4 regions of the Paracoccus aminophilus JCM 7686 genome follow, and region 2 is predicted to be linked to each of the others. Evidence: riboswitches for the same ligand, from Rfam matches in the RefSeq annotation. Region 2 holds a riboswitch; each other region holds the start of a gene.
What was found. Region 2 has a riboswitch for cobalamin ahead of JCM7686_RS22060 (TonB-dependent receptor plug domain-containing protein). Riboswitches for the same ligand answer to the same signal wherever they lie in the genome.

Region 1 (5,964 bases), on a different replicon from region 2:
AGGCCAATTTGCGGCGCGAGATGCCCGCTTTGCCAGCGGGGCACAATATGTTCGACAAGGCTGCTCAATCGATCGCGCTCAGCCTTTTGCTCAACATGCACCACAGGATCTGCTGAGATGATGGTTCGTTTTCTCGCGGCATTCGCCGTCCCGACATGCCTCGCTGGGGCCGCTTTGGCCGGGGGCTATATCGGCGCCGATGAGTCCAGGATGCGGGGGCTCTATTATCCCGGCCCCGCCAATCCAAGCACCGAGATCTATGTTTTCCCGCTCGCGGCCACGACACAAGAAATGGCCTTTGCAATCTGCCCGTTCGAAGATCTGCCCGATCACAGTGGCGATCAGGGCACCGCCTGTCATATCGAATGGCTTGACGCCGACGGCGACCGGTTTTTGCCCGCCCGGCGCGAAGAGGTGAAGGGCTGCACGATTGCAGATCATTGGAACGAGGATTGCCCCGACTTCACCGCCGAAGGCATGACCTTGGGCAATTCCGAAAAGCTTGTCGGCTCGCTGGAGAAAACTCATCCGGAAGTCTCTGGGCTTTTCAAAGGCGAGAGCGGCGCGGTCGAGAAGATCACGCCCTTCATTCTCGCCGCGCCGCAAGGGGCTGCGACCAGCGACGCATACGCCGCGGACCGGCTGAAATATGACTTCGGCATGTTCGACGACTGCAAGGCCTATTCCGCAAACCCCGGCTATGCGGCGGCCTGCCGGACGGCCATGGCCAGCACAACCGCCGGGGCCGAGCCGATCGGCGTCTCGGCGATGGAGATCGGAAAACATGGCGCGGTCTGCGTCATCGCCAAAGACTGGAGCATCGCGGCCTGTGCCCAAACGCCACCCTCGAACTGAGGCCGAGGTTGCGTGGCACAGGAAAGCCGGTCTGAAGCAACGCGGCATCGGCCCGTTCGGGCGCTAGCCCCTTGAAATGGAAACACTCTGATGGACCTTGCCTTCAAGGACATGCAGCCATTGCGTTGCGCGTGGGGGTTGAAAAGCAAGGCGTCGAGATGATGCAGTCCTTATTCTAGCGGAGAACACGGCGCTTAGGATCGCAGACGACGCCCGTGGCCCTGCCCGGCAACCCCAAACCTAGGACATGGCTTCCTCGACCTGCGCGCAGGTTTGCAGCACGGCGAGATCGGCTCCCGGCTTTCCGCTCAACTGCACGCCAACCGACAGCCCGTCCTCATCGCGAAACCACGGACATGATGCAGAAGGCTGCCCCGAGATATTCGAGGGGATCGAATAGGGCGCAAAGCCGTAGCCCGCGTCGTTCCAGTCATCGACATTGGCGAAACTGACATAGGACAGGGTTCCTTCGGCCGGAGGCGCGCTGGCGAGGCTTGGCGTCAGGATCAGGTCGAGCTGGTCCAGCGAGCCCAGATAGGCCCTGTTATAGGCGGCGCGCGCGGTCTGTGCGGATTGATATGCCGCGCGCCCGCCCTGCGCCGCCTTTCCCATCAGATGCCAGGTCAGCGGCTCCAATTCGTCGCGCTCGGGATCACGGCCAAGCGCGCGCGCACGCTGCTCGACCAGCGAGACAATGTCGAAAATCCACAGATAGTCGAACCAATCCGTCGAGAGTGCGCCCGGGTATTCATAGGGGACGATCTCGTGGCCAAGCTCTGCCAGCAGCGCGGCCGCGCGATGGACCGCTGCGCGCTCCGTCGCACCCGGCGCCCGACCACTTGGGTCTTTGTCCGCGACGCCGATGCGAAATCGCACCGGGTTGCGCAGGGCGTTGAGAAACGAGCCGCCGCCATTCGCTGTGATATCGAGCGAGGCCGCGCTGTCTCGGACCGTGCGGGTGATGACGTGATCGGAATTCAACCCGCCCGCGATCGCGTCGAAATAGGGCCCGACCGGGTTCAGCCCTGCCGTCGGCTTGAAGCCGAAGACGCCGGTGCAGGCCGCCGGAATGCGGATCGACCCGCCGAGATCGGTCGCATGGGCGATCGGCACCATACCCGAGGCCACCGCCGCGGCGGCCCCGCCGCTGCTGCCACCGACCGTCATGCCGGGGCGATGGGGGTTGTGGGTGACGCCATAGGCGCGTGGCTCGGTCACGAATTCCGCCGCGAATTCCGGCGTATTCGTCTTGCCCAGAATCGCCAACCCTGCAGTCCGCCAGCGCTCAACCATGAGGCTGTCAGGGCGCGGCGCATCCCCCTTGAAGAAAGCCGATCCGAAGGTGGTGGGCATGTCGCACGAATAAAGGTTCGCGTCCTTCAGCAGGAACGGCACGCCGCTCAGAACGCCGCCGGGGAGGCTGTCGCAACCTGCCAGAGCCGCCTCGAAATTGGTCGCGATCACCGCATTGAGTTCCGGGTTGCGTGCCTCGATCATGGCAATGGCGGCCTCGATGACCTCACGGGCCGAGACCTCCCGAGCCGCAATCAGCCTCGCCAGACCGACGCCATCCGCTGCGGCATATTCCGTCAGTTCCATGTCCTCGCCTCCCGCCGCGAGAGCTGGCCGACCAGCTGCAAGACGTATTTCTGAAAGATCGGCAGCGCGGTCTCTGTGGTGATATGGCCGGTCGGTTGCGCGGCCCCGACCCAGAGACCATCGATCATGGCCGACAGGCAGTTCACCGCGAAATCAATATCCTCCGCCGGAATGAGCGGACGGAGGCAATGCGCGATATTGCTGGCCAGCCGACGGTGATAGATCGTCTGGAAGCGCAGCATCTCGGCATTGCCGCGCAGCGCGGCCCAGAGCGCAAACCATGTGCTGGCGACGGCAGGCTGGAATTGCTCGGGGTCGAACTGCGCCGAGGCGATGGCCATGAGCCGCTCCATCGGGGTCGAGGCCTTGCGCAGATTGCGCACAGTCGCGCGGGACAGCTCGCGGTTCAGATGGCGCAGAACCAGCGTGTAGAGCTCGTCCCTGCTGCCGAAATAATGCGTGATCAGGCTCGGCGAGATGCCGGCTCGGCTGCCGATCTGCCGGATCGAGCTTTGCTCGATCCCGCGCTCATGGATCGTCTCGATCGCTGCCGCGATGATCTGCTGCTGTCGTATCGTCTGCATTCCAAGTTTTGGCATCACATCTCTCTGTTTCGACCGTCTGGGATTTTTTTATTGAACACGTCAACAAAGTAATTATTCTTGTTGGCGTGTTCAATAAAAAACTGAGACGCAGATGAAATCGCACCTCCTCTCCGCCAGCCTCGCCCTGCTGCTGCTCGCGCCCCACGCTGGCGCGGCTGCCGAGGCGGAAGCCTGCCAGACTGTTCGTCTCGCCGATCTTGGCTGGACGGATCTCGCGCTGACCAATGCCACCGCCTCGCTGCTGCTGAAGGCTTTGGGCTATATACCCGAGCAGATCTATCTCAGCCTCAACCTGACCTATGAGGCGCTGAAAAGCGATCAGGTCGATGTGTTCCTCGGCAACTGGTTGCCTGCCCAAAGCACTGAGTTCAAATCCTATTTCGACAATGGCGATGTCGCGGTGCTGTCGACGAATCTGACCGGCGCCAAATTCACCCTCGCGGTTCCGAGTTATGTCGCCGAGGCGGGCGTCACCTCGTTTGACGATCTGGCCAAGCACGCCGACAAGTTCGGGTCGAAGATCTACGGTATCGAGGCCGGGGCCAACAAACCCTTGCTCGAGATGATCGAGGCCGGACGCCACGGCTTAGGCGATTGGGAGCTGGTCGAATCGAGCGAAGCCGCGACGCTCGCACAGGTGGATCGTTTGACGCGACGCGGTGACTGGATCGTCTTCCTTGGCTGGGAGCCCCATCCGATGAACATCAAATACAAGCTGAGCTATCTCAGCGGAGGTGATGAGGAATATGGCCCGAACTTTGGCGGCGCCACCGTCAGGACCATTACCCGCACCGGTTACGCACAAGAGTGCCCCAATGTGGCAAAGCTGCTCGACAATCTGAAATTCGATCTCGCCTATGAAAACACCGGGATGAACGCGATCACCGAAGACGGTGCGGACCCCTCGGATGTGGCCAAGGATCTGATCGCCAAGCGGCCTGAACTTCTCCAGACTTGGCTTGCGGGCGTGAAGACCGTCGATGGCGCGGAAGGCTATAAGGCCGCTGCAGAAACCATCCTCCCACACTGACGGCGGGAGGCGTTCCTCCTGCTTTTGGGCTTTAGAGCCGTGGCTTTGAATGCAGGAATGACGCAGTTGCGGCGAGGGCAATGTGGTCTACGTCGAAGCAAGGCAACCCGTTGTGCTCCCCGAAACCCCGTGCTTGCCCGCCCGCCAGCAGATCGAAATCGATGCCGTAATCAGGCCACAGCGAACTGCTCAAACCCTCATATTCTTCATATTCAACATGAATATTCCGACGATCCAGCCGCGTTGACATCGTCCCCCATCCGGCCGATCTTGCCATCGGATCAAGGTGCCGGGGGAAGCCCCGGATAAAAGGGAATCCGGTCAGGCTGTCGCCGAATCCGGAACTGCCCCCGCAACTGTAGGCGGCGAGCCTGTCTGACATGCCACTGGCGCGGAGTTCGCGTCGGGAAGGCCAGACTAGGTGACGACCCGCAAGTCAGGAAACCTGCCTCGATCACTCACCTGTTCCGGCTGCGGTGGGCAGTCGGGAGCGGCCATCCGCAAGGTGACATCGCCGCCTCGTGACTCCGTCACGGGGAGTCATTTCGTTTTCACGGCCTGTCGATTCAGGCCGCTCAGAAGGCATGTCAGGATGAGAACAGACCTCACCTATTCGCTCAAAAGCACGCGGTTCGACGAGAATTATCGCCCGGCCGAGAACACGCGCACCACGACCAACTTTGCCAATCTCGCCCGAGGCAGCAGGCGCGAGGAAAACCTGCGCAACACCTTCAAAATGATCGACAACCGCTTCAATGCTCTGGCGCATTGGGACAATCCGGGAAACGACCGCTATTCGGTCGAATTGGAGATCATCTCTGCGGAAATCAGCATCGGAGATAACAAAAGCGCCGAGGCTTTCCCCCTGATCGAAATCTTGAAACCGACGATCCTTGATCGGAAAAACGGCCAGCGCATCGAAGGAATTGCGGGGAATAATTTCTCGTCCTATGTCCGCGATTATGATTTCAGTATCCTGCTACCGCAGCACAATGACGGGCGATCAAGTTTCAGCGCGCCAGCGCATTTCGGTGATCTGCATGGGAATCTCTTCCGGTTCTTTCTGAAGTCTCCTGCCTATAAAGAGACCTTCAAAAAGCTTCCGGTCATCTGCCTGAGCGTGTCCAGCAGCAAAACCTATCAGAGAACCGAAAACACGCATCCCGTTCTGGGCGTTGAATATCGGCAGGATGCCTTCTCTGCGACTGATCTTTACTTTGAAAAGATGGGCTTGCAGGTGCGCTACTTCATGCCTCCAAACAGTGTCGCCCCCTTGGCGTTCTATTTTACCGGTGATCTGCTGAGTGATTACTCATGTCTCGAACTGATTGGCACGATCAGCACGATGGAAACCTTTCAAAGGATCTACCGCCCAGAAATCTACAATGCCAATTCCATCGCTGGAAAAACCTACCAACCAAGCTTGAAACATCAGGATTATTCCCTGACGCAGATCGCTTATGATCGCGATGAGCGCAGCCGGCTGGCGATCGAGCAAGGACAACGCGCACGCGACACTTTCATTGAGCCATATCGAGAAATTCTCGAGAAATGGTCCTCCCAATACTCTGCCTGATCAACGACGATGCAAGGTCACATTACCATGAATAAGCTTTTGCCCACTTCGACCGCCGGAAGCCTTCCCAAGCCGGTTTGGCTCGCCCAGCCTGAAACCCTCTGGTCGCCGTGGAAGCTTCAGGGCGACGAGCTGATTGAAGGAAAACAGGATGCCCTGCGCGTCACCCTGAGCGATCAGCAACAGGCGGGCATCGATATTGTCAGCGACGGCGAACAAACGCGTCAGCATTTCGTCACGACCTTTATCGAGCATCTCGATGGCGTGGATTTCGAGAAACGCGAGACCGTCCGGATCCG
Region 2 (5,964 bases):
AGACCGGCCTCGGTCGCGATATTGTCGAGCCCCGCCGCGGCGATGATCTGCCCGGCGAGGCTTTGATCGCCCGAGGTATAGCCATTCGCGCCGTAAAGCGCCGCGCGCGGGCGGGTGGGGGCGCTGTCTTGCAAAGCCGCCAGATCGCGGTCGAATACGGCGATCATCGCCTCGGCCTCGGGCGCGCGACCCAGAGCCGCGCCCATCTTGCGGATATTGGCGCGGATCGCCTCGAAATCATCTTCCGGCGCGAATTGCTCCACCGGGATCTGCAAGCGGCGCAGCATGGCAACCGTCGCGGGCGTGGTATAGCTGCCCGCCAGCACGAGATCGGGGCGCAGCGCGGCGATCTCTTCGGCGAGGCCATGATTGACCGGATAAAGCGCCGCCTCATCCGCCATGGCCGAGCTGCGCGCATCCCGCGCCAGATAGCTCACCGAGATCAGCTGACCGGGCGCCGCCAGCATCATCGCGAGCTGATCGGTGCACAGATTCATCGATACGACGCGCCGGGGCGGCTCTGCCGCCGGAACCGCCCAAGCCGCCGGCGCCAGAAGGCCAAGGCCGAGTGCGATGCACCCAGCCAAGGTCAGCCGTCTTACCATTTCGCCTCAAGCCCGACATAGGCGGTGCGCCCCTGCGAGCGATAACCCCAAGCGTCCATGTAGTCCTTGTCGAAGAGGTTCACGACACGGGCGGTCGCGCGCAGGTTTTGGTTGATGTCATAGCCTCCGGCGAGATTGACGACGGTATAGCTTGGCAGTTCGCGCGTCGGATAGCTGCCCCAGAACTGCGTATCATAATTGCCCGCGACATGGCGCAGATCGGCGCTCAGATTGCCGCGCCCGCCGTCGAGATCATAGCTCGCGCGCAGACCGAATTCGTGACGCGGACGGCGGATCTCGACGCTGCCATCGGGGTTCTTGGCGTCAAGATAGGTGTAATTCAGCCCAAGGCGCAGCGCCTCGGTCGCCTGCAACTGTCCGGCCAGCTCGATGCCTTCGCGCGGGCTTTTGCCGTGTTGGTTGACATAGCTCGCCCGCCCGCTGCCATCGGGGGCCGCGCCATAGGCATAGGTGATCTCGTCATCCATCTTTTCGTTGAAATAGGTCAGATCAACCGTGCCGCGCCCGCCGAGCAGCTCGGCCTCGATGCCGATGTCAAAGCCGGTGTTGCGCTCGGGCTTCAGGTGCGGATTGCCGAGCGTATAGCTGTCATTGGCGAAAAGCTCGTAATAGGACGGCTTGACCAGACCGCGCCCGGCGGAGGCATGAACCCGATAGGGCGCATTCGGCACCTGCCAGGACAAAGCGAGGTTCCAGCTGGTGAAATCGTCAAAGCTCGTGAAGCGATCGTGGCGCAGCCCGGCCTGCACATCGAGCCCGTTGTCGAAGAAGCCGCGATATTCGAGCGCCACCGACGTGTTGGCGCGGCGGTAATCGGGGGCGGCGGTGTTGTCATCCTTGACCCGCTCGACCATCACATTCACCAGCTGGCGCGCTTCGGCCACCTGCTGGCCGTCGAGGCTCGCGCTCAGGCGATATTTCAACGCGCGGGTCTGGCCCCGCGTCTCGGGCCCGCCGTTCGAGCTTTGCTTGTAGACCGTGTCCTGATAGTCGAGCCGGTGCAGCACCCGCCCGTCCAGCATCGCATATTCGCCCCAGATCGAGCCCAGAGTCTCGTTGCGTGTGCTGTGCTGGTTGGGATCGTCGATCAGATAATCCATATAGCTGGTGGCGGCGTAATTTGTTGAATCGTAATCATATTTCTCTTTGGCGCGGCGCAAGGTAAAGCCAAGCTTCACCTCGTCGCTCGCCTGCCAATCGCCGGTCAGGCCAAGGGTGGCGCGGTCGATGCCGTCTTTTTCATGGCCGGTGAAAGCCTGATTATAGCCGTGATCGTCGCGCTTTGACGCCGTGAAGGCCAGCCCGCCGCGCTCTGTGCGCTGGGTGAACCAGCCCGAGACCGCATAGCCATTCCCGGCCTCGACCGCGCCGCCATAATGCGTGCCCGGCTGGCCCTGCCGCGTGATGATATTGATCACCCCCGCCGAGGCATTCGCGCCGTAATAGACCGATTGCGGCCCGCGCAGGATCTCGATCCGGTCGATATTGGCGGTCTCGAGCCCGCTCAGGATATATTCGTCATTGCCGCCGGTCGCGGGGACGCCGTCGATCAGGATCAGCGTGTGATTGGCCTCGGCGCCGCGAATGCGGACCTGCGTGAAGCTGGATCCGGTCGAGCTGACCGCCACGCCCGGGACATCGCGCAGAGCGTCCTGCACGCTGCGGATGCCGCGCCGCTCGATCTCATCGGCGGTCAGGATCGTATAGGCGCGCCCATAAGCATTGGCCGGAATCGGCGAGAGCCCGCCCGAGATCACCACCGTCTCCAGCGTGACGCGACCTGCGGTCTCATCATCCTGCGCCACGGCCGGAGTAACGGGCTGCGTGACGTCTTGTGCCATAACGGCAAGCGGCAGCAGCACCGCAGAAATTGCAAGCCAAGAGGTCTGAAGTCGGACCATATCCATGCCTTTCCAACGCAGGCGGCGCCTGCGGATCCCAGTTCGGCCTGCGGAAAGGATTGCCCCGCGCAGACCCGTGACGGTCACCGCTGCGGAAGGCCGCTTTCCATGCGCGCCCCGCGCCGGAAATGGGTGAGGGCTTGGGCAGGTCTCCTGGCTTGCGGGTCAGCGCTCGGGCCGGTCTTCCCGGGATCATCCCAGTGACATCGTCGGCCGTCGCTCGCCGCTTACAGTTGCGGGGGCAGCCGCGGATTTGCCTGATAGGCGCACCGCAGTTCCCTTTTAATCCGAGGGGCTGCCCCGGAACCAAAGCTGCCCGAGCCTTGGTCCGTCACCCCGGTTTTTGTCAAGACCATTCAACCGAGTTACGGCCTTGGTTGGGGGTGGCGCGCCTTTCAGACCCCGCCCACCTTGACTTTCGGCGCGAATCGTAACATATGAAGTTACATGAAACAGAACAGCCGCCTCTCCGCCGTCCTTCACGCCTTGCTGCATATGGCCGAGCATGACGGGCCGATGACCTCTGAAAAGCTCGGCGAATGCCTGAGCGCCAATCCGGTCGTGGTGCGCCGCACCATGGGGCTTTTGCGCGAGGCCGGGCTGGTCTCGGCCGAGCGCGGTCATGCAGGCGGTTGGCGGATCTCGGCGGATCTGGCGCAGGTTACCTTGCTCCAGCTTCATGCCGCTTTGGGCGAGCCCGCGATCTTTGCCATCGGCAATCACAGCGAGCATCCCAAATGTCTGGTCGAGCAGACCGTGAATGCCGCGCTCGATCACGCTTTCGCCGAGGCCGAGGCGCTGCTGCTCTCTCGTTTCGCCCATGTGACATTGGCCGATCTGGCCGAGGATTTCGCGCGCCGCCATCAAGAGTATCGCGCCGCCAAGGAGTGAAAGATGCAAGATGTGATCGTGATCGGGGGCAGCTACGCCGGAATGGCAGCGGCCCTGCAGCTTCTGCGTGCCCGCCGCAAGGTTCTGGTGATCGACGCCGGGCAAAGGCGCAATCGCTTCGTCAGCGCCTCGCATGGCTTTCTCGGGCAGGACGGCGTCGATCCGGCGCGGATCTGGGCCGAGGCGCGCGCGCAATTGCGGGCCTATCCGACGCTGAGCTGGGTCGAAGCGACCGCCGCAGAGGTCAGCGGAGCCAAGGATGATTTCCGCGTGACGACCACGACGGGCGAGCAGTTTGCGGGGCGGCGACTGTTGCTCGCGACCGGCGTCTCCGATGAGCTTCCCGAGATCGAGGGCCTTGCCGCGCGGTGGGGCAAGGGCGTCTTCCATTGCCCCTATTGCCACGGCTACGAGCTCGATCAGGGCCGCATCGGCGTCATTGCCACCGGCCCGATGTCGATCCATCAGGCCCAGCTTTTGCCGGAATGGGGCGAGATCACCTTCCTGACGAATGACCGGTTTTCGCCCGATGCCGATCAGCGCGCCGATCTCGCCCGCCGTGGCGTGACGCTTGAGGAAACCCCGATCGCGCGCCTGACGGGCCTCGCCGATGTCGAGCTGGCGGACGGACGGATCCTGCCTTTCGCGGGGCTTTTCACCGCCACGCGCACGAGCCCGGCCAGCCCGGTGGCCGCCGCCTTGGGATGCGCGCTGAGTGAAACCATCTTCGGCCTTCAGATCCAGACAGGCGACAGCAAGGAAACCAGCATTCCCGGCGTTTACGCCTGCGGCGATGTCGCCCGCGCGCCGCACACGGTCTCGCTGGCAGTGGGCGATGGCGCTTGGGCGGGGGCGCAGCTCCACCGCTCGCTGGTGTGGCCAGACGGCTGATCCGCACCGCGCGAAAGCACGGGTCACGCGGGTTGCGCTTTCCGTGACATAATTCGAGTTACAAACAGTTCAGGCGCAAATGAAAGATCAGCCACCCCCATTTCGACGCGGGTGGCCGATCTTGTGCCAAAGCGGGTGCCTCCGGGCTTAGGCGCCGGAATGCACCTCCAGCCGCTCTTCCTTCAGCGAAAAGGCCGCGACGAAGGCCAGCGCCGCAATTCCCGCCGCGACCAGGAACAGCACCTGGAAGGCCCCGGCATAGACATTGGCGATCAGATCTCGCGTCGCGGTCGGCAGACCCGCCGCCACTGCCGGTGAGAGCTTTTCGAGGTCGAGCCCGGCGGGCAAGGTCACGGCGCTATGCGCCACCAGCGCGGCGACAATCGCGCCATAGACCGAAATCGCAATTGAGGCCCCGCCCATCCGCGTCAGCGACACCGCTCCGGTTGCAGCCCCCGTGTCGCGGCGCAGCGCCGCATTCTGCACGCCCAAGAGCGGCACCTGCTGGCCGACACCAATCCCGATGCCGTGAAAGAGCATCAGGGGCGTGATCAGCCATAAGGTCACCGGCGGATGCAGCGCGGAAATCGCGAGCAGGCAGAGACAGCTCAACCCGCTCGACAGCATCGCGAAGGGCCGATAGCGCCCGGTGCGCGACATGATCCGCCCCGCCGTCAGCGAGCCGAGCACGATGCCTCCGGTCAGCGGCACGAACAAAAGCCCTGCCACGGTCGGCGTCAGCCCGGTCACCGATTGCAGATACAGCGCGAAATAGGTCGAAAGCCCGATCCCGATCGAGCCCGAGGCCATCGAGATCAGCAGCAGCAGATTGACGGTCTTGCTGGAAAACAGGCTCAGCGGCACGACCGGCTCTTTCGCGCGTTTCTCGACCTGCACCCAAGCGATGGCCAGCACGATCCCCGCGCCGATCACCGCCAGACCGGTTGGCGAGAACAGGCCTCCGAAAAGCTGCGAGCCATCCGCCCAGAGCACCAGACTGGCGATACAGCCCGCCAGCAGGGCCGCGCCGAGATAGTCGATTGTCGGGGTCCGCTCGGGGCGTTTGTGGGGCAGCATCATGCCCAGCCCGGTCAGCACGAGCACACCAATCGGCAGGTTGATGAGAAAGATCGAGCGCCAGCCGAACATGTCGCTCATAAAGCCGCCGAGCACCGGGCCAATCGCGCTTGCGAGCATCAGCATCAGGCTGGCATAGCTTTGATAACGCGCCCTTTCTCGGGGTTGGAACAGATCGGCGTTGATCGCGAAAATCGAGGTCACGATCCCGCCGCCGCCCAAGGCTTGCAGCAAGCGCGCTGCGATCAGCGCATCCATCGACACCGCCAGCGCGCAGATCCCCGAGCCGAGCGTGAAGATCAGAACCGCCGCCATCATCACATATTTGCGGCCGAAGAGATCGCCCAGCTTGCCATAAACCGGCATGACCGCGCTCGATCCCAGCAGATAGATCGAGCCGACCCAGCCGAAACGCTCAAGCTGGCCGAATTCGCCGACGATGGTCGGCAAAGCGGTCGCCACGATCTGATTGTCGAGCGTGGCCATGAACATCGCCGTCATCAGGAAGGCAAAGATCACCAGACGCTGGCGATGCTCGGGCGCAGTTCCAGTGCCAGCGCCAGTGCGGGTGCCGACAC
Region 3 (5,964 bases), on a different replicon from region 2:
GCGCCCTCAAGCCCCTCGGGATCATGGACCGCGCGGCCCAGCATCTGATAGCCGCCGCAGATGCCAAGGATGCGCCCGCCGCGCCGGTGATGCGCGAGAAGGTCGATGTCCCAGCCCTGCGCGCGCAGATAATCGAGATCGCCCCGCGTCGATTTCGAGCCCGGAATGATGACCAGATCGAGATCGCCGGGGATCGGCTCGCCGGCGCGGATCGCGACCAGATCGACGCCCGGCTCGGCCGCCAGTGGGTCGAGGTCATCGAAATTCGCCACCCGCGAGAGCACCAGCCAGCCGATGCGCAATCCGCTCCCCACGCGGCGCGTCGGGATGTCCTGCGCATCCTCGGCGGGCAGAAGATGCGCCTGCTCGAAGGCCGGCAGGACGCCGAAACCGGGCCAGCCGCTTTGCGTCGCGATCATCTGATAGCCATCGGCAAACAGCTGAGGATCACCGCGAAACTTATTGATAACGAAACCTTTTATGCGCGCGACATCGGCATCCGCGATCACCGCTTTCGTGCCGACGATCTGCGCGATCACGCCGCCCCGGTCGATATCGCCGAGCAGAAAGACCGGCACGCCTGAGGCCTCGGCAAAGCCCATATTGGCAATGTCCGTCGCCCGCAGATTGACCTCCGAGGCGCTGCCCGCCCCCTCGACCACCACGAGATCATGGGCGGCCTCAAGGCGGCGATAGCTCTCCATCACCCGCCCCATCAGCTCGGCCTTCATCGCCCAGTAATCGCGGGCGCGAAACGTGCCCAGACGGCGGCCTTGAACGATCACCTGCGAGCCCATCTCGCTTTCGGGCTTGAGCAGCACCGGGTTCATATCAGTATGAGGCGCCAAGCCCGCCGCGCGGGCTTGCAGGGCCTGCGCCCGGCCGATCTCGCCGCCATCAGCGGTCACGGCGGCATTGTTCGACATATTCTGCGGCTTGAAGGGCGCGACCGAGAGCCCGCGCAGGCGCAAGGCGCGGCAGATCCCCGCCACGACCAGCGATTTCCCGACATTCGAGCCGGTCCCCTGAATCATCAACCCCGCCATAACCGCGCCTTAGAATTCGATGCCCGGCTGGGCCTTGATCCCCGCGCGCCACGGGTGTTTCACCACCTCCATCTCGGTCACGAGATCGGCGATCTCGATCAGCTCGGGCTTGGCATTACGGCCGGTCAGAATGACATGGGTCATCTCGGGTTTTTCACCCTGCAGGAAGGCGCAGACCTCGGCGATATCGAGGTAATCATTGCGCAAAGCGATGTTGATCTCATCGAGCAGCACCAGCCGGATTGCCGGATCGCGGATCAGCTCCTTGGCCTTATCCCAGCCCGCCTGAGCCGCCGCAATGTCGCGAGCGCGGTCCTGCGTTTCCCAGGTGAAGCCCTCGCCCATCGTGTGGAACTGGCAGAGATGGCTGAAATGCGTGGTCAGCAATTTGCGCTCGCCGGTCTCGCGCCCGCCCTTGATGAACTGGACGACCGCACACGGCATCTCATGGGCAATGGCGCGGATCACCATGCCAAAGGCCGAGGACGACTTGCCCTTGCCCGGCCCGGTGTGAACGACGATCAAACCCTTCTCGCCCTGCCGCTCTTCCATGATACGGTCGCGCGCTGATTTTATCTTCTTCATCTTTTCAGTATGTTCTTCGTCACTTCTCATAATCCGAATGAACCTTCTGATCGGCAGGAATTGGAGGCTTTGGCGCAGGATACGCCCTTCTGGCCTACGCCGGGTTCAGACCTTCTGACAAGGGCCTTCCTGACTGCCGCGCCTTGACTTGCCCCCGCTCTTGCCGCCATCAAGGGCGCGCAATGGTTCCTGTGGCGACGCAGGCTAAGAGGGAATGCGCCAAGGCCCCGCCGACCGGATCGGTCCCAAGGCCCCAAGCGCAGCCGCCCCCGCGACCGTGACCGGAGAGCCTCTCCACCGCCACTGGCCCCCGGGCCGGGAAGGCCGGAGAAGCGAGGGCCAGACCCGCATCCGCAAGCCGGGAGACCTGCCATGCGAGATAACCGAAGATGCGGCCGGGGTGCGCTGCGGACGGATGGTATGGCCCCGCCTGCCCGCCGCCCTTGTCCCCTCCGCGAGATCTGAAAGGCCGCGCATGGAGGCGACGCTTTACATCTGCCAGACCTGCCGCATGGGTGCGCCCGTGCCCGATGACGGCATCGTCCCCGGCGAGCGGCTGCTCTCGGCCATTCAGGCCGAAGCCCTGCCCCAAGGCATCCGCATCGAGCCGGTCGCCTGCCTTTCCGCCTGTTCGAAAGGCTGCGCCGTGGCGCTTGGCCGTCCCGGTTCCTGGACCTATGTGCAGGGCGGCATCACCCCCGAGGACGCCGCCGAAGTCCTGACCATGGCCCGCCAATATGCCGAAAGCGCCGAGGGTGTCGTGCCCTGGCGCGAACGCTCGGCCCTTTTCCGCAAGAACACCATCGCCCGCATTCCTCCCTTTGCGCTGACCAAGGACACGCTATGACCTCGCTTGCCAAAACCCCCGTTACCGTTGTCACCGGCTTTCTCGGCGCCGGGAAAACCTCGCTGATCCGCCATCTGATCGCCAATGCCGGGGGCCGCCGCCTCGCGGTTCTGGTCAATGAATTCGGCACGGCCGGCGTCGATGGCGAGATCCTGAAATCCTGCGCCAGCGCGGATTGTCCGGAAAACAACATCGTCGAACTGGCCAACGGCTGCATCTGCTGCACCGTCGCCGATGACTTCCTGCCCGCGATGGAGCGTCTGCTGGCGCTGCCCGAAGCGCCCGATCACATCCTGATCGAAACCTCGGGGCTGGCGCTGCCGAAGCCGCTTCTGAAAGCCTTCGACTGGCCCGCGATCCGCTCGCGCATCACCGTCGATGGCGTCATCGCTTTGGCCGATACCGAGGCTTTGGCCGCCGGGGCCTTCGACGAGGGTGAGACCGAGGGGACCGAGCATGACAGCCCGCTCGCCGAGGTTTTCGAGGATCAGGTGAACTGCGCCGATATCATCTTGCTGACGAAATCCGATCTTGCCTCGGATGCGGTCAAATCCGCCGCGCGCGAAAAGCTGAAAGAGATCGCCCATCGCGAACTCCCGGTGATCGAGATTGCCGAGGGCGTGATCGACCCGCGCGTGATCCTTGGCCTTGATGCCAAGGCCGAGGATGATCTGGCCGCGCGCCCCTCGCATCACGACGGCGCCGATGATCACGAGCATGATGATTTCGACTCGGTCGTGATCGACCTGCCCGAAATCACCGATCCCGCCGATCTGGTCGCCCGGATCGAGCGGCTCGCCCGCGACCAGCATGTCCTGCGCGTCAAGGGCCATGTCGCGGTTGAGGGCAAGCCGCTCCGCCTGCTCGTGCAGGCCGTCGGCGCGCGCGTGCGTCACCAATATGACCAGCCTTGGTCGGGTCCGCGTCGCTCGCAGCTTGTGGTCATCGCCGAGCATCACGATATTGACCCCGAGGCGATCCGCGCCATTCTGCTGGGGTAATATGCACGTCATCTTTCGCGAAGCCGGCGGGCTCGAGGACAGCGCCACGCCGCAAGATCTCGGCCAGACCCCTGCCGATCTTGTGGTGCTGTCCTTTTCAGACAGCGATCTCGCCGATTTTGCGGAAGGCTGGCGGCGCGGGCGGGCAGATTTGCCCGGCTTGCGCCTCGCGCCCTTGGCGCGGCTGACCCATCCGGTCTCGGTCGATCAATATATCGAGGCGACGCTCATGGGCGCGCGCTTCATTCTCGTGCGGCTTCTGGGCGGGCAAAGCTATTGGCCGCATGGGGTCATGGCGCTGCAGGATCTGGCGCGGCGACGAGGGATCGCGCTGGCCTTTTTGCGCGGCGACGGGCGCGACGATCCCGCGCTCCAAGGCTTCTCGACCGTTGCGCCTGCACTGTGGCAGCGGCTGAACCGGCTTTGCGCGATGGGCGGGCATCTGGCGGCGGGCGCGGCTTTGCGGCTGATGGCGGGGCTGGAGGCTGAAGATCCGGCGCCCTTGCCCGAGGTCGGCTGGCTTGGCGCGCCGCCCGAGGGCAACTGGATCGCGATCCCCTTTTACCGCTCGTGGATGCTGGCGGGCGATACCGCGCCGATCGAGGCTTTGATCGCGGCTTTTGCCGAACGCGGGGTGACGGCGCGCGGGATCTTCCTACCCTCGCTCAAATCCCGCACCGCGCAGGATTTTCTGAAAGCCGCCTTTGCCGCGCATCCGCCGCAGGCGATTATCAACACAACCGCATTTTCGACCCAAGATGCGGATTGCGCCCTGCGCTCTGGTCCGCCGGTCTTTCAGGCTGTGCTTTCGACCGCCGAGGCGCGTCTGTGGGAGGAAAGCAGCCGCGGCCTTTCGCCCGCCGATATGGCGATGCATGTCGTGCTGCCCGAGGTCGATGGCCGCATTCCCGCGCAGATCATCTCGCTGAAAGGCGCCGCCGCACCCGATCCCGATCTGCAAATCGCCGTGCCACGCCACACCCCTTTGCCCGAGCGGATCGCGGCTTTGGTGGATCGCGTCTTGGGCTGGACCGCGCTGCAAAGCGGCACACCGCCTCTGGCGATTGTGCTCTCGACCTATCCCGGCAAGGCGTGGCTCGATGCCCATGCCGTCGGGCTGGATGCTTGTCTCTCGGCCGAGGCGATCCTGCGCGATCTGGGCCAGTCCCCCGCGCCCCTCGCGCCCCGCCTGCGCCAAGAGGTGATCGACTGGCCGCTCGCCGAATATCTGGACGCTTTGGCCGAGCTACCTGCGCCGCTGCGCCAAGCCCTGCATGATCATTGGGGCGCGCCGGAAACCGACCCCCAGATCACCGGGCAAATGCTGCGCTTTCCGGCTCTGCGCGAAGGCCCCCATCTGATCGCTTTGCAGCCCGAGCGCGGTCGCCTTGACGACCGCGAGACCGGCTATCACGACCTGACCGCGCCTCCGCGCCATGCCTATGTCGCCTTTTATCTCTGGCTCAGCCGCCGGGTCGGCGCGATCATCCACATCGGCGCGCATGGCACGCTGGAATGGCTGCCGGGCAAATCGGTCGCGCAATCCGCCGCCTGCTGGCCCGAGGCGCTGACCGGCGCGCTGCCGGTGATCTATCCGTTCATCGTCAACGATCCGGGCGAGGCCGCCCAAGCCCGCCGCCGTCTGGGTGCGGTCACGCTTGGCCATATGCCGCCGCCGCTGAAACCCGCGCAATTGCCGGAGAAATTCGTGGGCCTCGAGCAGATGCTCGACCGCTATTCCACCGCCGACGGCATCGACCCCGCCCGCCGCGACCGGCTGGCCGGGATGATCCGCGACGAGGCCGGGGCCTTGGGCCTCTTTTCCGAGCTTGGCCTTGCCGTCTCGGATGAGGCGCAGGCGTTGGGCGAGCTCGACCGTTTCGTCTGCGAGCTAAAGGAAAGCCGCTATACAGACGGGCTCCATATCTGGGGCGAGGCCCCGGGCGAGCGTGAGGGGCTGGCGCGCGCCTTGGCGGGCCTGCACGTTGCGCCGGGGCCCTCGGGCAGCCCGTGGCGGGGCGCCGCCGATGTCATGCCGACGGGGCGCAACCTTTACGCGGTCGATCCCCGCGCCTTGCCAGCGCCCGAGGCGGTCGAAAAGGGCCGGAGCATGGCCGCCGAATTCATCCGCAGCTATCTGCAGGACCACGGCGACTGGCCGCAATCGGTGATGATCGATCTGTGGGGTTCGGCCACGATGCGCACGGGGGGCGAGGATTTCGCCATGGCGCTGGCTTTGGCCGGGCTGGCCCCGATCCGCGATCCCGGCACGGGCCGGGTGACGGGGATCGAGGTCACACCCTTGGCCGAGCTTGGCCGCCCGCGCATCGGCGTCATCCTGAAGATCTCGGGACTTTTCCGCGACAGTTTCCCGGTGCTGATTCAGCTGTTCACCCTTGGCTGCCGGATGCTCTCGGGGCGCGAGGAAGACCCTTCGGACAACCCCTATCTCGACGGCGCGCCGCGCGTCTTTGGCCCGAAGGAC
Region 4 (5,964 bases), on a different replicon from region 2:
CCGGATCAGGCGCAGCTCGGCGGCCAGCAACCAGATCAGCACGAGCCCGAGCCAGAAGCTCGGCACCGCTTGCACGACGACGACAAGGCCGCGCCCGAAGCGATCGGCCCAGCCGTTTGGCCGCAGCGCGGCGGCAAAGCCAAGCGGGATCGCAAGGATCACCGCCAAAGCCAAAGCCGCGGCACCGAGCCCAAGCGACAACGGCAGGCGCGACAGGAACTCATCGCGCACCGGCGCGCCGGTACGAAAGGACAGGCCCCAATCGCCCGTGACAAAGCCTCCAAGCCAGGACAGCCAGCGCAGCACCAGAGGCCGGTCGAGCCCCCATTCCATCCGCAACCGCGCGATTGTGTCCGGGTCCGGCGGCAGGTTCCAGGCCCGCATGGCGATCTCGACCGGATCGGCGGGCATCTGAGCCACGACGCAGAAGGCCAAAGCCGAAACCGCAAGCAGGCTTGTGGCTTGGCGCAAGCTCGCTTGCAGCAGATGGGCGATCACCTTTGGCGGTCCCGGCTCAGCGGATCTCGCCCATCTCGGGGCGGATCACATAATAGTCCGAGCCCCAGGGCTCATAATCCTTGAGCCGCGTCGACAGGCCGACCCGCCATTCCGGCGCGATCAGGAAGGTGACCGGCACGTCCTCGAAAAGCTGGTCCTGCGCCTCCAGAGCGATCTGGTTGCGGGTCTCGGGATCGGCGGTTTCGCTGAATTTGGCGATGATCGCGTCAAAGGCCGGGCTTTTATAGCGCGCATGGTTCAGGGCGGCGCCGCTGACCAGCATCGAGTTGAAGAAGAACGCCGGATCGCCGTTCGGCGCGGTGTGCTGGGCCCAGAGGAAGATGTCGAAATCGCCCTCGGCGGCGGCATCGCCCGGGTTTTCGACAACACGGGTTTCGCTCGCAATGCCCAGACGGTTCAGCTGCGCCGCGACCACGGGCAGCATCGTGACCAGATCGGGGCGCGAGGAATAGGTCACCAGCCTCAGACGAAGCGGCACGCCGTCTTTGGTTCGCTTGCCGTCGGACCCGGCGGTCCAACCGGCCTTATCAAGCAGATCGCCCGCGAGATATCGGTCGCTGACCCGCTCGACCTTGCCCGCGAAAGGGAAATAGGGCGCGAAAGCGCCGGTCGCGGGAACGCCATTGCCGATAGCCTCGATCAGTTCGGGCCGACCGAGCGCCAGATCAATCGCCTGACGCAGCTTCGGGTCAGAGAGGGTCGGACTTTCGGTGTTCAGGAAGCCGAAATATTGATAGCCGACCTGAAAGCTTTTGACCGTCAGATCGGGATTGGCGCGGATCGCGGAAAGCCCCTCGACCGGCAAGCCAAACGCCAGATCGAGCTCGCCCGATTGCAGCGCCAGAGCCATGGTCTGAGCATCGCCGAATTTGCGCAATGTGATATCCGAGCGGTCGGCTCCGGCGGGGTGATAGGGGTTCGCGGCCAGATCCAGTGTCGCATCGGCGGTAAAGCCCGTCACCTTATAGGGCCCGGTGAACAGCGGCTGTCCCGCGCCGTCGAAGCCATATGCGATCAGCGGCCATTCCGCGAAAAGCGCGGGCAGCATCGCGACCGGGCGCTCGGTCGTGACCAGAAGCGTGCGGTCATCGGGCGCCTCGAAGCTTAGCTTGCCGCCGGTCGCGGCGGCGGGCGCATTCTTGGCGAAAGTATTCTCGAAGCCCGCCTTCAGCGCAGCGGCGGTCACAGGGCTGCCGTCCGAAAAGCGGCGCCCCTCAGCCAAGGTGATGGTCCAGCTCAGATCTCCGGTCCGGTTGGCCGATTGCGCCAGCTCGGGCACCAGCCGGCCCGCGGCATCGACGCTCCAGAGCTGGCCGCCGACGCCGTGGCTGGTCAGCGCCCAGCCCGCCGAGCCCGCTGTGGGGTCAAGGTTGTCGACCAGAAACGTCTGGCCCACCCGCAAGGCATCTTGGGCCAAAGCCGGAAGCGCCAGAGTCGCGCCCAAGGCCAAAAGGCCCGCGAAAGCCGATTTTCCGAACAGGGTCATTCGTGTTCCTTCTTCTCAGGGGAAAGGGGCAGGGCCCGGAGCTGCTGTTTGCGGCCTCCGGGCGAATAGGCAAAATCGGCGACCGGATGACCGGCCAGAAGGTGTTCGTCAATCATGCGGTCGAGGGCCTCTTCGGTGACACCGCCATACCAGGTGCCATCGGGAAAGACCTGCACCACCGGCCCAAGCGCGCAGGGCCCAAGGCAGCTCGTCTTGGCCGTCATCGTGCCCGCGCCGGTCACCCGCAGCTTGCGGCGGACCTGTTGGTTGCGCAGATGCGCCCAGATCGCGGTCGCGCCCCGCGCATGGCAGGTCGGTCCGGTGCAGACCAGAACCCGGTAATGCTGGGACGGTACCTGAACCGCTTCGGGCCGGGGTGCATCGCCACAAGGCAAGGCATGACGCGGCGCTTCAAGCGCCAGCCGCGCCAAGATGTCGGAGAGGCCCGCGGTGGCCGCGATCTCGTCGGCCAGCACGATGTCGGGCAACGGGCTTTCAGCCCGCCAAAGCGCCAGCATCAGGCCCAGCCAATTGCGCAGGCTCGGCTCCATCGGCACGATCACGGGCAGGATCACGACCTGCGCCAGCCCCTTTTCGGCAAGCGACCGCAGAGCATCGCGCAGCGAGGGCTCACCTTGTTCGAGATAGCAGCATTCGACCAGATCGAACCGGGCGCGGATCTCGGGTCGCGCCGCCAAAGCCGCAGCGATCCGGGACATCTCGCGATGGGGCGTGGCCGCGAATGCGGATTTGGCCAGCAGCAGAAGCGCCTGCCGCTGGGGTTTGCCCGCCATTTCGCCTTCCTGACGGTGATCCACGCCCGCCCTCCTGCACAGGTTCCGCAGCGGGATGGGGGGAGATCCGGCAGCGATGGGCCCCAACTGAAAGGGGCCCGACACCGCGAACACGCCCCCGCGATACTCCCGATCGCGGAACAGCCTCTGTCGTCAGGCAGGTCTCCTGGCTTGCAGGTCGTCAGGCCTTCGCATCGGTCTTCCCGGCCATGGGGCCAGTGACGGGTGATGCGAGCCCTCGCTGCATACAGTTGCGGGTCAGCTCCGGTTTCTCACCGGATTCCCTCTTAGCCCGGCCACCACATCCGAGGATCTGGCGACGGGAACCTTGACCCGAACCTTCTGCCGCTTCGGCCCGAGCCGGTCAAGTCGGCAGAAGATCCTCGGTTGGGCGCGGCAGGATGCGCTCAAGGCGCGGGGGTTTGGACGGTCGCAGACAGGCGCGCGACCGCCGGATCCGCCTGCGGGAAATGGCAGCGGAAAGAGCCCCTGTCATCTTGCGTCAGGGCAGGTGCCTCGGCCCGGCAGCGGTCGCGCACCGCCGGGCAGCGGGTCGAGAAACGGCAGCCGGGGGGCGGGTTGATCGGGCTTGGGATCTCGCCTTGCAGCACCACCCGCTTTTGCCGCTGCGCCGGGTCGATGACGGCGCGCGCAGACAGAAGTGCGGCGGTATAGGGGTGGCGCGGGTGGCGAAAGAGCGCGGCGGTCTCGGCCTCTTCGACGATCTGGCCGAGATACATCACCGCGACGCGATCGGTGACGCGGCGGATCACATTGAGATCATGGCTGACCATCACATAGGTCAGGCCATATTCCTGCTTGAGCTCGAGCATGAGGTTCAACAGCTCGCCCCGGATCGAGAGATCGAGCCCCGCCGTCGGCTCATCCGCGATAATGAGCTCTGGCTGCAGCGCCAGCGCACGGGCAATCGCCACCCGCCGCGCCTGTCCGCCCGAAAGCTGATGCGGGTATTTCTCTAGCAGTTCCCGCGCGAGCCCCAGCCGCTCGAAGGCCTTCAGCACGCGCGGCCAATGCTCGGCCATGGGCAGGCCGTGAATGCGCAAGGGCTCGGCCAGCAGCTTGCCCACGGCCATGCGCGGCGAAAGCGAGGCGGCGGCGTCCTGCAGCAGCATCTGGACGCGCCGCCGATAGGCCATTTCGTCCTTCGCGAGCAGCTCGGACAGGTTTTCGCCCGCGAAGGTGACCCGGCCCGCGCTTGCCCGTTGTAAGGCCACGAAAACCCGGCACAGCGTCGTCTTGCCCGAGCCGCTTTCGCCGACCAGCCCGGTGACCGAGCCGCGCGGGATCGAAAGCGTGACCTCATCAAGCGCGCGGATGACATTGCCGAAGGTGACAGAGAGCTTCTCGAAAGCGATCAGCGGCGGCGCGGTGCGGTGGAGAGTTTCGGAACGCCAATCCATGTCAGATCCTCGTGCAACGAACGGAAACACCCGCGCCGACCTCGGCCATGGGCACCGGGCCACGCAGGCAAAGCTCGTCCACCAGCGCACAACGCGGGGCGAAGGCACAGCCCGCAAGCAGCGCGGACGGGCTGGGCGGATGGCCGGGAATGGTCTTGAGCGCGGTGCCGCTTTCGCCCTCGTCGATCTCGCAGCCAAGCAGCGCGGCGGTATAGGGATGGCGGGGATTGCCGATGATCTCGGCCATCGGCCCGGCTTCGACCACCAGCCCGCCATAGACGACGATGGCGTCGTCGCAGAACTCGGACAAGAGCCCGAGGTGATGCGAGATGAAGAGGACCGAACAGGCACTCTCGCGTTGCAGATCGCGGAAGATCTCGACGATCTGGGCCTCGACGGTTGCATCTAGCGCGGTCGTCGGCTCGTCGGCGAGGATCAGCTGGGGATTGGTCAACAGCGCCATGGCGATCATCACGCGCTGCCTCATCCCGCCCGACATCTGATGCGGATAGGCGGCAAGGCGGCGCGCGGGTTCCGAGATGCCGACGCGTTGCAGCATCGCCTCGGCCGCGGCCATGGCATCCGCGCGCGAGACACCGGGTCGCTTGCGCCGGATGACATCGACAAGCTGGGTGCCGATCTTGAAGACCGGATTGAGCACGGTCATCGGATCTTGAAAGATCATCGCGATCCGGTCGCCGCGCAAGGCGCGCTTTTGGGGCTCGGTGAGCGCCAGCAGATCAAGGCCCTGAAAGCGGATCTCGCCGCCGACCTTGGTGACATTGCTGGCAAGCAGCCCGAGGATCGCCGAGGCGAGGGTCGATTTGCCTGAACCGGATTCGCCGACCACGCCGACAATCCGGCCCGGCGCGATGTCGATATCGACGCCGCGCAAGAGATGCAGCGGGCCGGTCGCGCCTGCGGCCTCGACGCTGAGATCGCGGATCGAAACAAGGGGGGTGGTGCTCATCTTGCGGACCTCCTTCTGGGGTCGATCGCATCGCGCAGGGCCTCGCCCAGAAGCGTGAAACCAAGGGTCGCCCCGGCCAATGCGACGCAAGAGACGATGACCGGAATGGTCGATTGGTTGATATTGGCAAAGCCGTCGTAGATCAGCGTTCCCCAGCTTGCGAGCGGCGGGCGCACGCCAAGGCCGATGAACGAGAGACCCGCCTCGATGGCGATGACCACGGGGATGTCCATGCTGGCCAAAATGACCAAAGGCCCCATGATATTTGGCAGGATATGCATCAGCGCGATGCGGCTTCGCGAGGCGCCTAAGATGCGCTCGGCCTCGATATAGGGCTGCTCGCGCACGGTCAGCACCTGGGCGCGGGCGACGCGGCCGAAATGTGGGATCATGGTGATCGCGATGATCAGGGCCACATTCCACATCCCCGGTCCAAGAACGGCGATGAAGGCCAAAGCCAGCACCAGAGATGGAAAAGAGGCGATCACGTCGAAGACGATCAGGATCGGCCTTTCCCAACGATTGGGCGATTCCGCCGCGATGATGCCCAGCAGCGTGCCAAGTGTCAGGGCGAGCGCGATCGCGCTCAAAGCGACGCCCATCGCCACGGTCGAACCATGGATCAACCGGCTCAGCAGATCGCGCCCGAGATGGTCGGTCCCGAGCCAATGGGCCCAGCTCGGCGCCTCGAAGCGATGGGCGATGTTGATCTTGCCCGGCGGTTGCAGGTTTAGAACCGGCGCGAGCAGCGCCAGCGTGCAGATCGTCACGACG

Region 1: it holds a riboswitch for cobalamin, as region 2 does, so the genes downstream of both, JCM7686_RS07010 (DUF1852 domain-containing protein) here and JCM7686_RS22060 (TonB-dependent receptor plug domain-containing protein) in region 2, are expected to answer to the same signal.
Region 3: it holds a riboswitch for cobalamin, as region 2 does, so the genes downstream of both, JCM7686_RS05830 (DUF1636 domain-containing protein) here and JCM7686_RS22060 (TonB-dependent receptor plug domain-containing protein) in region 2, are expected to answer to the same signal.
Region 4: it holds a riboswitch for cobalamin, as region 2 does, so the genes downstream of both, JCM7686_RS17810 ((2Fe-2S) ferredoxin domain-containing protein) here and JCM7686_RS22060 (TonB-dependent receptor plug domain-containing protein) in region 2, are expected to answer to the same signal.

What each region holds. Positions count from the first base shown of each region.
Region 1 covers NC_022041.1:1,406,822-1,412,785, reverse strand. Annotated here, with positions in the region: gene JCM7686_RS07040 (N-acetylmuramoyl-L-alanine amidase) at 1-116, shown strand, start outside; gene JCM7686_RS07035 (hypothetical protein) at 118-855, shown strand; gene JCM7686_RS07030 (amidase) at 1,096-2,454, opposite strand; gene betI (transcriptional regulator BetI) at 2,445-3,053, opposite strand; gene choX (choline ABC transporter substrate-binding protein) at 3,151-4,089, shown strand; gene JCM7686_RS24320 (hypothetical protein) at 4,121-4,339, opposite strand; cobalamin riboswitch at 4,357-4,556, shown strand; gene JCM7686_RS07010 (DUF1852 domain-containing protein) at 4,682-5,665, shown strand; gene JCM7686_RS07005 (methionine synthase) at 5,693-5,964, shown strand, end outside.
Region 2 covers NC_022044.1:151,348-157,311, forward strand. Annotated here, with positions in the region: gene JCM7686_RS22055 (ABC transporter substrate-binding protein) at 1-605, opposite strand, end outside; gene JCM7686_RS22060 (TonB-dependent receptor plug domain-containing protein) at 599-2,527, opposite strand; cobalamin riboswitch at 2,654-2,853, opposite strand; gene JCM7686_RS22065 (Rrf2 family transcriptional regulator) at 2,975-3,418, shown strand; gene JCM7686_RS22070 (NAD(P)/FAD-dependent oxidoreductase) at 3,422-4,309, shown strand; gene JCM7686_RS22075 (MDR family MFS transporter) at 4,457-5,964, opposite strand, start outside.
Region 3 covers NC_022041.1:1,173,859-1,179,822, reverse strand. Annotated here, with positions in the region: gene JCM7686_RS05840 (cobyric acid synthase) at 1-1,046, opposite strand, end outside; gene cobO (cob(I)yrinic acid a,c-diamide adenosyltransferase) at 1,056-1,661, opposite strand; cobalamin riboswitch at 1,797-2,020, shown strand; gene JCM7686_RS05830 (DUF1636 domain-containing protein) at 2,107-2,478, shown strand; gene cobW (cobalamin biosynthesis protein CobW) at 2,475-3,479, shown strand; gene cobN (cobaltochelatase subunit CobN) at 3,481-5,964, shown strand, end outside.
Region 4 covers NC_022042.1:41,075-47,038, forward strand. Annotated here, with positions in the region: gene JCM7686_RS17800 (ABC transporter permease) at 1-498, opposite strand, end outside; gene JCM7686_RS17805 (ABC transporter substrate-binding protein) at 515-2,005, opposite strand; gene JCM7686_RS17810 ((2Fe-2S) ferredoxin domain-containing protein) at 2,002-2,823, opposite strand; cobalamin riboswitch at 2,939-3,131, opposite strand; gene JCM7686_RS17815 (oligopeptide/dipeptide ABC transporter ATP-binding protein) at 3,207-4,220, opposite strand; gene JCM7686_RS17820 (ABC transporter ATP-binding protein) at 4,222-5,190, opposite strand; gene JCM7686_RS17825 (ABC transporter permease) at 5,187-5,964, opposite strand, start outside.